2 regions of the Solwaraspora sp. WMMD791 genome follow, and region 1 is predicted to be linked to the other one. Evidence: riboswitches for the same ligand, from Rfam matches in the RefSeq annotation. Region 1 holds a riboswitch; the other holds the start of a gene.

The links. A riboswitch is a leader RNA that binds a small molecule or an ion and turns the genes downstream of it on or off. The one in region 1 is predicted to bind thiamine pyrophosphate.
Region 2: another riboswitch for thiamine pyrophosphate. It lies ahead of O7623_RS16925 (thiamine phosphate synthase); the one in region 1 lies ahead of O7623_RS11565 (ECF transporter S component).

The regions. Positions count from the first base shown of each region.
Region 1 covers NZ_CP120737.1:2,626,735-2,631,812, reverse strand. The annotation lists gene O7623_RS11575 (energy-coupling factor transporter transmembrane component T) at 1-571, opposite strand, end outside; gene O7623_RS11570 (ABC transporter ATP-binding protein) at 601-2,019, opposite strand; gene O7623_RS11565 (ECF transporter S component) at 2,060-2,659, opposite strand; TPP riboswitch at 2,655-2,759, opposite strand; gene O7623_RS11560 (permease) at 3,035-3,991, shown strand; gene O7623_RS11555 (TIGR03943 family protein) at 3,988-4,749, shown strand; gene O7623_RS11550 (DUF6328 family protein) at 4,829-5,078, shown strand, end outside.
Region 2 covers NZ_CP120737.1:3,823,421-3,828,498, reverse strand. The annotation lists gene O7623_RS16930 (ISL3 family transposase) at 1-612, opposite strand, end outside; TPP riboswitch at 918-1,029, shown strand; gene O7623_RS16925 (thiamine phosphate synthase) at 1,024-1,698, shown strand; gene thiO (glycine oxidase ThiO) at 1,695-2,837, shown strand; gene thiS (sulfur carrier protein ThiS) at 2,828-3,028, shown strand; gene O7623_RS16910 (thiazole synthase) at 3,034-3,804, shown strand; gene O7623_RS16905 (thiamine phosphate synthase) at 3,801-4,394, shown strand; gene thiD (bifunctional hydroxymethylpyrimidine kinase/phosphomethylpyrimidine kinase) at 4,394-5,078, shown strand, end outside.

The sequences.
Region 1 (5,078 bases):
TGGCGGCGAACAGCCGCAACCGGCGCAGCGGGTTGCGGCCCGGGTCCACCCCACGTGCCCGACGGGCCATCGTCAGCAGCTGCCACTCCGCGCTGAGCATCGGCACCATCCGGAAGGCGGCGAGCGCACCGATGGCGAACCGCGGCGGTGCCTTGGCGTTCTGGATCAGCGCGTCGGCCAGATCGGTCGGGTCGGTGGTGGCGAAGACCAGCACTCCGGGCAGCGCGACGGCGAGCAGCCGCAACGCCAGGCCGAGCGCGGTGATCAGGACCCCGGTGGTCAGCAGCAGCGGCCCGGCGGCCAGCAGTACGGTCCCGGACCGTTCGGCGGCGAACAGCAGCAGGGTAACCAGTAGGCCGGCCGCGCTGACCAGCACCGGAAGCATCCGTCGTGCCACGGTGCGGTAGCGCAGCCCGAACAGCGGAATCACCGCGACCTCGACGGCGAGCGCGATCGCCGGGGTGAGCGGATCCAGGGTGGCCAGCAGCGCCACCGAGAAGATCAACGCCGCGACGAGCTTCGCCACCGGGTTGCGCCGGGCCAGCACCGCCGGCCGTACCGCACCGGCCACCGCGCCAGCCGCCACGTCCACCGCGCCGGTCACAGGGCCAGCCGCCGGTCGGCCAGCGCGTCGACGAAATCGGCGTCATGGGTGACCGCGACGACGCCGTGCCCCTCGTCGCGTAACCCGGCCAGCAGCTCCACCAGTTCGATCCAGGTCCGGCGGTCCTGACCGAAGGTCGGCTCGTCGAGCACCAGCAACTGCGGCGCGGTGGCCAGGGCGGTCGCCACGCTCAGCCGCCGCGCCTCACCACCGGACAACGTGTACGGATTCGCCCGCGCCAGCCGGTCCAGCCGCAACCGGGCGAGCAGCTCGTCGACGACCCGGCCGACCGCCGGCTCCGGCAGACCGCAGCGGCGCGGGCCGAGCGCCAACTCGTCGGCGACGGTCGTGGTGACGAACTGGTGCTCCGGGTTCTGGAACACCGAACCGATCCGGCGGACCAGCTCCGGCGCCCGCCAGCGGTGCGGCACCGACCCGACCCGCCCACCGGTCAGCGCTGCGGTCGCCCGCACCGTACCGGCGCCCGGGGCGACCAGCCCGCCGAGCAGCAGGGCCAGCGTGGTCTTGCCGGCGCCGTTGGGCCCGAGTACGGCCAGCGCCTCACCGGCGTGCACCGGCATCTCGTCGGCGCGTACGGCGAGCCGGGGCGGCAACCCGACCCGGTCGGCGTGCAACAGTGGCGCACCGGCGGGTCGGCCGGGTCGCCGTACCGGAAGTGGCTGGTCGGGCACCCACACACCGTCGGCGGCCAGCGCTACGCCGTACCGGTCGAAGACCTCCGTCGGCGGACCGTCGGCCCGCACCCCGCCACCCGGGTCCAGCACCACCACCCGGTCGACCAGCGGCAGCGCCTGCGCCACCCGGTGCTCGACGACGACCAGGGTGGTGTCGTGATCGTCGGCCAGCGCGCCGGCGATCGCGTCGCGGACCAGGTCGGCGCCGGCCGGGTCCAGGTTCGCGGTCGGCTCGTCGAGCAGCAGCAGGTCCGGCCGCAGCGCGAGCGCCCCGGCCAGGGCGAGTCGCTGCTGCTCGCCACCGGACAACGCGGCGGTCGGCCGGTCCCGGCCGTACCGGAAACCGACCCGGGCCAGCGCGGCGTCCACCCGTGGCCAGATCTCCCCGGCCGGCACCCCCCGGTTCTCCAGCCCGAACGCCACGTCGTCGCCGCTGCGCGCCATCACCAGCTGCGTCTGCGGATCCTGGAAGACCATGCCGACCCGGTCGCGGGCCTTGCGCGGGTCGAGCCCGTCGACGCTGACCGTGCCGGCCTGTTCGCCCGAGTCTGCCGGCAGCAGCCCGGCCATCGCCGCCAGCAGGGTGCTCTTGCCCGCTCCGGACGGCCCGAGCAGCAGGACCCGCTCGCCGGCGCCGATCCGCAGGTCGACGTCGCGCACCGCCCAGGCCCGACGGCCGGCGTGGCGCCAGCCGAAGCCACGCAGCTCCAGCCGGCTCACCGCTCGGCCCGGCTCACCCGACGGCCCGGCTCGGCCCGGCTCACACCACGGTGCGGTCGCGGCCGGCCGGGAACCGGTCGAGCACCCCGGTACGGGCCAGCGCCCGGGTCAGCGCGGCGCTGCCGGCACCGGCCAGCACGATCGCGCTGACCACGGTCACGATGAAGATCGGGATCCGGAAGGTGACCAGGTCGTACGGCGCGTAGTACCGGACCTGATCGAAGATCGCCGCGCCGAGCCCGGCGGCCGCCCCGGCGGACAGCACCACCGGCAGCCGGAACGAGCGGTACGCCACCGCGAGGAACACCAACTCGGCGCCGACGCCCTGGGCCAGGCCCTGCACGACCACCAGGGCACCCCACTGGCTGCCCAGCGCCGCCGACACCAACGCGGCGACCAGTTCGCAGAACAGCGCGGCCCCCGGTTTGCGGATCACCAGCGCGCCGAGCACGGCCGGCACCAGCCACACCCCGTACAGCACCGCCTGGGCGGGCGGGAAGAAGGTGAACGCGGCCTCGGTGGCGATCCAGATCAGCCCCCACAGCCAGAAGATCACCCCGAACGCGACCGCGATCACCGAGGCGACCACGATGTCGACCGTCCGCCAACGGCGGTCGACGGAGGCATTGCGTAGCGTCATCGTCGCTCCAACTCCCTGCGCTGGCATTACCCAGATCAGGTTCGAGGGTCTGCGGGCTTCCCGCACTCTCAGCGCTGTCTGCGCTCCCCTGTCGGACATGAGGTCGTTCCGTCGACGCTAGCACCGGGCGACCGGCGCGAACAGAGGCGACGTCCGGGTGTGGCGGCGGGCACCCCCGGACGCGTTATCGTGGGGTGCCCGCATCGACCCGTCCAGCGAGGGGACCGACCTTCCGTGACCGCTGCCGATCGCACCGCGACGCGTCGGGCGCGCCCCGGTGACGAGGTCGACTGGGGTACGTCGGACGCCGACGACCTGGCCGCCTCGGGCGCTTCCGGCGGGCCGCCCGGTGCCCCACGGCCGCCCCGACGGCGACTGTTCGGCGACCGGGTCGGCTCGGTCGAGGTGCTCGCCTTCCTGCTGATCGGGTTGGTGATCTTCCGCGAGCCGTTGGCTGGCCTGATCTCCGACCCCCGGCTGCAGACCTGGACCACCGTCTTCGTCTCGGTGATGGTCCAGGCCATGCCGTTCCTCGTCTTCGGCGTGGTGCTCTCCGCGGTCATCGCGGTCTTCGTGCCCCGGTCGTTCTGGGCGAAGGCGTTGCCGAAGCATCCGGCGCTGGCGGTGCCGGTGGCCAGCGCGGCCGGCGTGGTGCTGCCCGGCTGCGAATGCGGCTCGGTGCCGATCGCCGGGTCGTTGATCCGCCGGGGCGTGGCACCGGCGGCGGCCCTGGCGTTCCTGCTGGCCGCTCCGGCGATCAACCCGATCGTGCTGGTCGCCACGGCCGTCGCCTTCCCCAACAACCCGGAGATGGTGCTCGGCCGGGGTGTCGCCAGCCTGATCGTCGCGATGGTGATGGGCTGGCTGTGGCTGCGGCTGGGCCGCACCGACTGGATCCGGTTGCCGCACCGGCCGGACCTGGACGACCTGTCCCGGGCGCGGGCCTTCTGGGCGGCTGTCCGGCACGACATCATGCACGCTGGCGGCTTCCTGGTGATCGGTGCGATGGCCGCCGCCAGCATCAACGTCCTGGTGCCGGAGCGCTGGCTGCAGACCCTCGCCGACAACCCGGTGCTGTCCATCCTGGCCCTGGCGGTACTCGCCGTACTGCTGTCGATCTGTTCCGAGGCCGACGCGTTCGTCGCCGCGTCGCTGTCGCAGTTCTCGCTCACCTCGCGACTGGTGTTCCTGGTCGTCGGCCCGATGGTCGACCTGAAGCTGATCTCGATGCAAGCCGGTACGTTCGGGCGCCGGTTCGCGTACCGGTTCGCTCCGGCGACCTTTCTGATCGCCATCGTGGTGGCGGTCGCGGTGGGGACGGTGCTGCTGTGAACAAACAGGCCCAAGGTGTGGTGCTGCTGCTGCTCGGCGGCGCGGTCGTCAAGGCCAGCGTCACCGACATGTACCTGCGCTACGTCAAGGAGGTGCTGCAGCCGTTCCTGATCGTCGCCGGCCTGCTGCTGATCGCCGCCGGCATCATGACGCTCTGGCACGACCTGCGGCGGCGCAGCACACCCGCCCCGGTCGACGACGGGCACGACGACGGCCACGGCCACGCCCACCACGACGACGGCCACGGCCACGCCCACCACGAGCCCAGGGTCGGCTGGCTGCTGATCCTGCCGGTGCTCGGCCTGCTGCTGGTCGCCCCGCCCGCGCTCGGTTCGTACGCCGCCGCCCAGGCCGGTACCGCGCTCAGTGCCGACCAGGCCTCCTCGGACTATCCACCGCTGCCCGACGGCGACCCGGCGGAGATCAGCGTCCTCGACTACGCCTCCCGGGCGATCTTCGACGAGGGCCGGTCACTGGACGGTCGTACCGTACGGCTCACCGGTTTCGTCGCCGAAGGGCCGGACGGCGAGCCGATGCTGGCCCGCATCGTGCTGTCCTGTTGCGCGGCCGACGGCCGGCCGATCAAGGTCGGGATGGACGGCAGCGCCCCGACCGGGCTGCCGGTGGACACCTGGATCGCGGTGGTCGGCCGGTACAGCGACCGGATCGGCACCGACCCGGTGAACGGGGCGAGCATCCCGTACCTGGGGGTCGAATCCTGGCAGGAGATCGAGCCGCCGGCCCAGCAGTACGAGTAGAGGTTTCATCTCCGCCGATCCGGGGCATCTTCCCGGCCGCCGTTTCAATGTGACGGAAGTGGCGGGAGGGCGCACGCAGATGAGCCGGGAGACCGAGCGGGAACGGTGGCAACGTAACTTCGCCGACCTGTTGCAGGAGTTACGGGTCGCCCAGACCGGCGTCCAGATCCTCTTCGCGTTCCTGTTGACCCTGCCGTTCAGCAGCGGCTTCCCGGACACGACCGCCTTCCAGCGCGACGTCTACGTGGTAGCGCTACTCGCGGCGGCCGCCGCCGCCGCGATGATCATTTCGCCGGTGGCGTTCCACCGGGTGCTGTTCCGCCAGGGCC
Region 2 (5,078 bases), 1.2 Mb from region 1:
CTCACCGAGCTGGTCGAAGAAGGCGTGCAACGTCGCGGCGTCCTTGCCCGGCGCGGCCCACACCAGTCGGCCGGTGTCGTGGTCGACCACGACGGTCAGGTACCGGTGACCCTTCTTGTAGGCGATCTCGTCGATGCCGATCCGACGCAGCCCGGCGAACCGGTCGGTGACCTCGCCGGTGTCGGCCCATACCCTGGCCACGATCGCCCCGACGGTGCGCCAACCGACGCGCATCAGCTGACACACCGTCGATTTCGCGGTGCGCACCGCCAGCCACGCCACGGTGGCGTCGAACGCCCGGGTGTGTCCGGCGTTGTGACGCGCCCACGGCACCGCCGCGACCACCACGCCGTGCTCGGCGCAGGACACCCGTGGCGCGTCGGCCTCGACGACCGCCCTGACCGTGCCCAGATCCAGAGCCCGCCACCGCCGCCGCCCGTGACCGGCGTCGAAACCCGGACACCGCCGGCCGCAGTACGGACACCGCCGCCGCGCCCCTCTACGCACCCGTACATGGACCACCAACAACGCGTCTTCGTCGTCGAACTCGACGTCCTCCACCACCGCCCGCTCGACGCCGAGCAGAGCAGCCCATACGCTGACAGAACGCACGCCGTTCCCCGCCTTTCCCAGTTCTGACCTTCGACAAGCCAGAACCTAGGCAGGGCAACGGCGTGCGCCACCAACGCCGCGCCGAACCACCCACAGACACAACACAAGATCCATAATTATTCCTCAGAGGAATATCGCTGGGATCCGTACCTGCTCTGGGTGAGGAGAGGCTGGCTCCCGCCGGTCAGCCACGACCACGACCGCAGTGAGCCTGGTCACGGCCAACAGTGGGGCGAGGGCGGCAGACCGAAGGTTGCCTCGGATTGGCCCTTGGCGGATCGACGAGACCGTCGTACGGTAACAGGCAAGTAACCCACGGGAGCCCGGTGCACCGGGCTGAGAGGGAGGCTGACGCGGCCTCCGACCGTCGAACCTGATCCGGGTAATGCCGGCGCAGGGAGGAGCGTTGCCGTGCCGTCCCTTGGGCGACTGCATCTGATCACCGACACCCGACCCGGGCGCGACCCGCTCGGCGTACTGCGGGCGGCACTCGCTGCCGCGCGGTCCGCCGACGCCACCGCCGACCTGGTCGTGCAGGTGCGCGTCGAGGACGACATGTCCGACCGGGACGCCTACGAGTTCACCGTCCGCGCGGTCGCCGAATGCACCGCGTACCAGGTGACCTGCCTGGTCAACGACCGGTTGCACATCGCGCTCGCCACCGGCGCGGCCGGCGCGCACGTCGGCGCGGCGGACCTGCCGGTCGACGCCGCCCGGCGGGTGCTCGGGCCGGCCGCGATCCTGGGTGCCACCGCCCGCGACCCGGCCACCGGGCAGGCGGCGGTCGCCGCCGGGGCGACGTACCTGGGGGTCGGGCCGTGCCACGCCACCGGGACCAAGACCGGGCTGCCCGACCCGATCGGGCCGGCCGGGCTGGCCGCCGTCGCCGCCGCGGTCGACGTACCAGTGATCGCGATCGCCGGGGTCACCGTGGACCGGGTCGCGCACCTGCTGGCCGCCGGGGCGCACGGGGTCGCGGTGGTCGGCGCGATCGCGGCCGCCGCCGACCCGGGCCGGGCCACGGCCGAACTGCTGACAGCGGTACGGCAGCGGCCGACCGCCGCCGCCGACGGAGCGCCGGCATGACGGCGACAGGCAGCGGACACGCCAACGGCCGGGCCGATGTGGCGGTGGTCGGCGGCGGGCCGATCGGCATGGGCATCGCCTGGCGGTGCGCGCAGCGTGGACTGCGTACCGTGCTGCACGACCCGGCACCCGGGTCCGGGGCGTCGTCGGTGGCCGCCGGGATGCTCGCCCCGGTCGCCGAGTCGCACTTCGGCGAGGCGGAGCTGACCCGGCTGCTGGTCGACTCGGCGGCCCGCTGGCCGGCGTTCGCCGCCGAGCTGACCGCCGTCACCGGCCAGGACATCGGCTACCGCACCGACGGCACCCTGGTCGTCACCCTCACCGGCGACGACCAGCGGGAGGCGCACCGGCTCTGGGCGTACCAGCAGAGCCTGGACCTGCCGATCACGCTGCTGCGCGCCACGGCGCTGCGCGAGCGCGAACCGGCGCTGGCCCCGAGGGCACGCGGCGGGGCACTGATGCCCGACGACCACCAGGTCGACCCGCGTCGGCTGGTCGCGGCGTTGGACACCGCGCTGGACCGCGCCGGGGTCACCGTGGTCCCGCAGCCGGTCACCGACGTTTCCACACTGGACGCGCAAGTGGTCGTCGTCGCGGCCGGCTGCGGTTCGGCGACGCTCACCGGGCTGCCGATCCGGCCGGTCAAAGGCCAGATCCTGCGGCTGCGGGCACCCGCCGGCGCCGTCGGGTTCCGGCACGTGATCCGGGGGTACGCCGACGGCCGGCACGTCTACCTGGTGCCGCGCGGCGACGGTGAGGTGGTCGTCGGTGCCACCGTCGAGGAACGCGGCGACACCACCGTCACCGCCGGAGCGGTGCTGGAGCTGCTGCGCGCCGCCGCCGACCTGCTGCCGGAGATCGCCGAGTACGAGCTGGTCGAGGCGCGGGCAGCGGCCCGGCCCGGTACACCGGACAACGCGCCGCTGCTCGGCTGGCACCGAATGCCAGGGGACGGAAGGCGGGTGCTGGTGGCGACCGGGCATCACCGGCACGGCATCGTGCTGACCCCGGTGACCGCCGACCTGATCGCCGACCTGGCCGCCGGTGCCGACCCGGATCCGGTGCTGGCACCGTTCCAACCGGGCCGGTTCACCGCCGCGACCAGGGAGAACGCGAGGGAGAAGGAGCCATGGAGCTGATCGTGAACGGCGCGCCGGTGACCACGCCGACCGGTGCCACGCTCGCCGACGTCGTCCGTACGGTCACCGACGCCGACCGGGGCGTCGCCGTCGCCATCAACGGTGAGGTGGTGCCGCGCAGCGGCTGGCCGGCCGAGCAGCTGTGCGACGGCGACCGGGTCGAGGTGCTCATCGCGGCCCAGGGCGGGTGAGCCGGATGCCGTTCACCGTCGCCGGGCACAGCTTCGACTCCCGGCTGATCCTCGGCACCGGCGGCGCCGCCAACCTGCACATCCTGGAGCAGGCGATCGCCGCCAGCGGCACCGGGTTGGTCACCGTCGCACTGCGCCGGGTGGACAGCGCCGCCACCATGCACGGCGGGCTGCTCGACCTGCTGGAACGCTGCGGCGTACGGCTGTTGCCGAACACGGCCGGCTGCTACACCGCCACCGAGGCGGTGAAGGTGGCCCACCTGGCCCGCGAGGCGTTCGACACCGACTGGGTGAAGCTGGAGGTCATCGGCGACGAACGGACCCTGCTACCGGACGGCGCCGAGCTGCTGCGCGCCGCCGAGCAGCTGGTCGACGAGGGTTTCACCGTGCTGCCGTACACCACCGACGATCCGGTGCTGGCCCGGCGGCTGGCCGACGTCGGCTGCGCGGCGGTGATGCCGGCCGGCGCGCCGATCGGCTCCGGCCTGGGCATCCTCAACCCGCACCACATCCGACTGATCCGTCAGTCGGTCGACATCCCGGTGATCCTGGACGCCGGGGTCGGCACCGCCTCCGACGCCGCGCTCGCCATGGAGCTGGGCTGCGACGCGGTGCTGTTGGCCAGCGCGGTGACCCGGGCAGCCGACCCGGTGGCGATGGCCACCGCGATGCGGTACGCCATCGACGCCGGCCGGCTGGCGGCCCGCGCCGGCCGGATCCCGAAACGGTTCCACGCGTTGGCGTCCACCCCGGACGAGGGGCGGCCCGAGCTGTGAACGGGATTCTGCTGCTCACCGACCGCCGGCAGGCGACCCGGCCGCTGCCGGAGGTGGTGGCGGCGGCGGTCGCCGGTGGCGTCCGGCAGGTCGTGCTACGGGAACGCGACCTGCTCCGGGCGCAGCGCGCCGCGCTGGCCGACCGGCTGCGCGCCCTGCTCGCCCCGGTCGCCGGCACCCTGATCGTCGCCGGTCCGGACCCGCTCGGCGGTGACGCCGTGCACCTGAGCGCCGCCGGACCGTACCCCCCGCCGGGTCACGGGCTGGTCGGGCGCTCCTGCCACGACGAGGCCGAACTCGGCCGACTGACCACGGAGGACTACGTGACGGTGTCACCGGTGTTCGCGACCGCGTCCAAGCCCGGCTACGGGCCGGCACTCGGCCCGACCGGACTTGCCCGCCTGGCCCGCCGGGCCGGCCGGCCGGTGGTCGCGCTCGCCGGGGTGGCCACGGCGGAGCAGGTCGCCACCTGCCGGGCGGCCGGTGCCGCAGGGGTGGCGGTGATGGGCGCGGTGATGCGTGCCGCCGATCCGGCGGCCGTGGTCCGCGAGCTGACCGCCGGGTTGCTGCCGGCCGAGGTGAGCTGCTGATGGCCGCCGACCGAAGCACTCCGGTCGTGGCGATGACGATCGCCGGATCCGACTCCGGCGGCGGCGCCGGCATCCAGGCCGACCTGAAGGTCTTCGCCGCGCTCGGCGTCCACGGCACCAGCGCGGTCACCGCGGTGACCGCGCAGAACACCACCGGGGTCACCAGCGTCCACCAACTGCCGGCGAGTCAGGTGCTGGCCCAGATCGAGGCGGTCCGCGCCGACCTGCCGGTGGCCGCGGTCAAGACCGGCATGCTCGGTACGGCGCGGGTCGCCGGGGCGGTCGCCGCCCTGGCCCGGGCGGGGGATCTGCCGAACCTGGTCGTCGATCCGGTGCTGGTCTCCACCAGCGGGCACCGGCTCGGGGTGGTCGGGGCGGTGGAGCGGCTGCTGCCGTACGCCCTGGTGGCGACGCCGAACCGGGCGGAGGCGTCGGCGCTGGTCGGCTGGCCGGTGCGGACACCCGATGAGATGGCGCGGGCGGCGGCCGAGCTGGTCGCCGGCGGGCCGAGGTTCGTGGTGGTCACCGGCGGCGACCCGGACGGTACGTCGACCGACCCGGCGGCGGTCGACGTGGTCGCGACGGCACCGGACCCGGCGGCAGGTGCCGGTGTCGCCGGTGACAGCTGGCAGCTGGCCGGTGAGCGGCTGGCCACCCGCAACACCCACGGCACCGGCTGCAGTT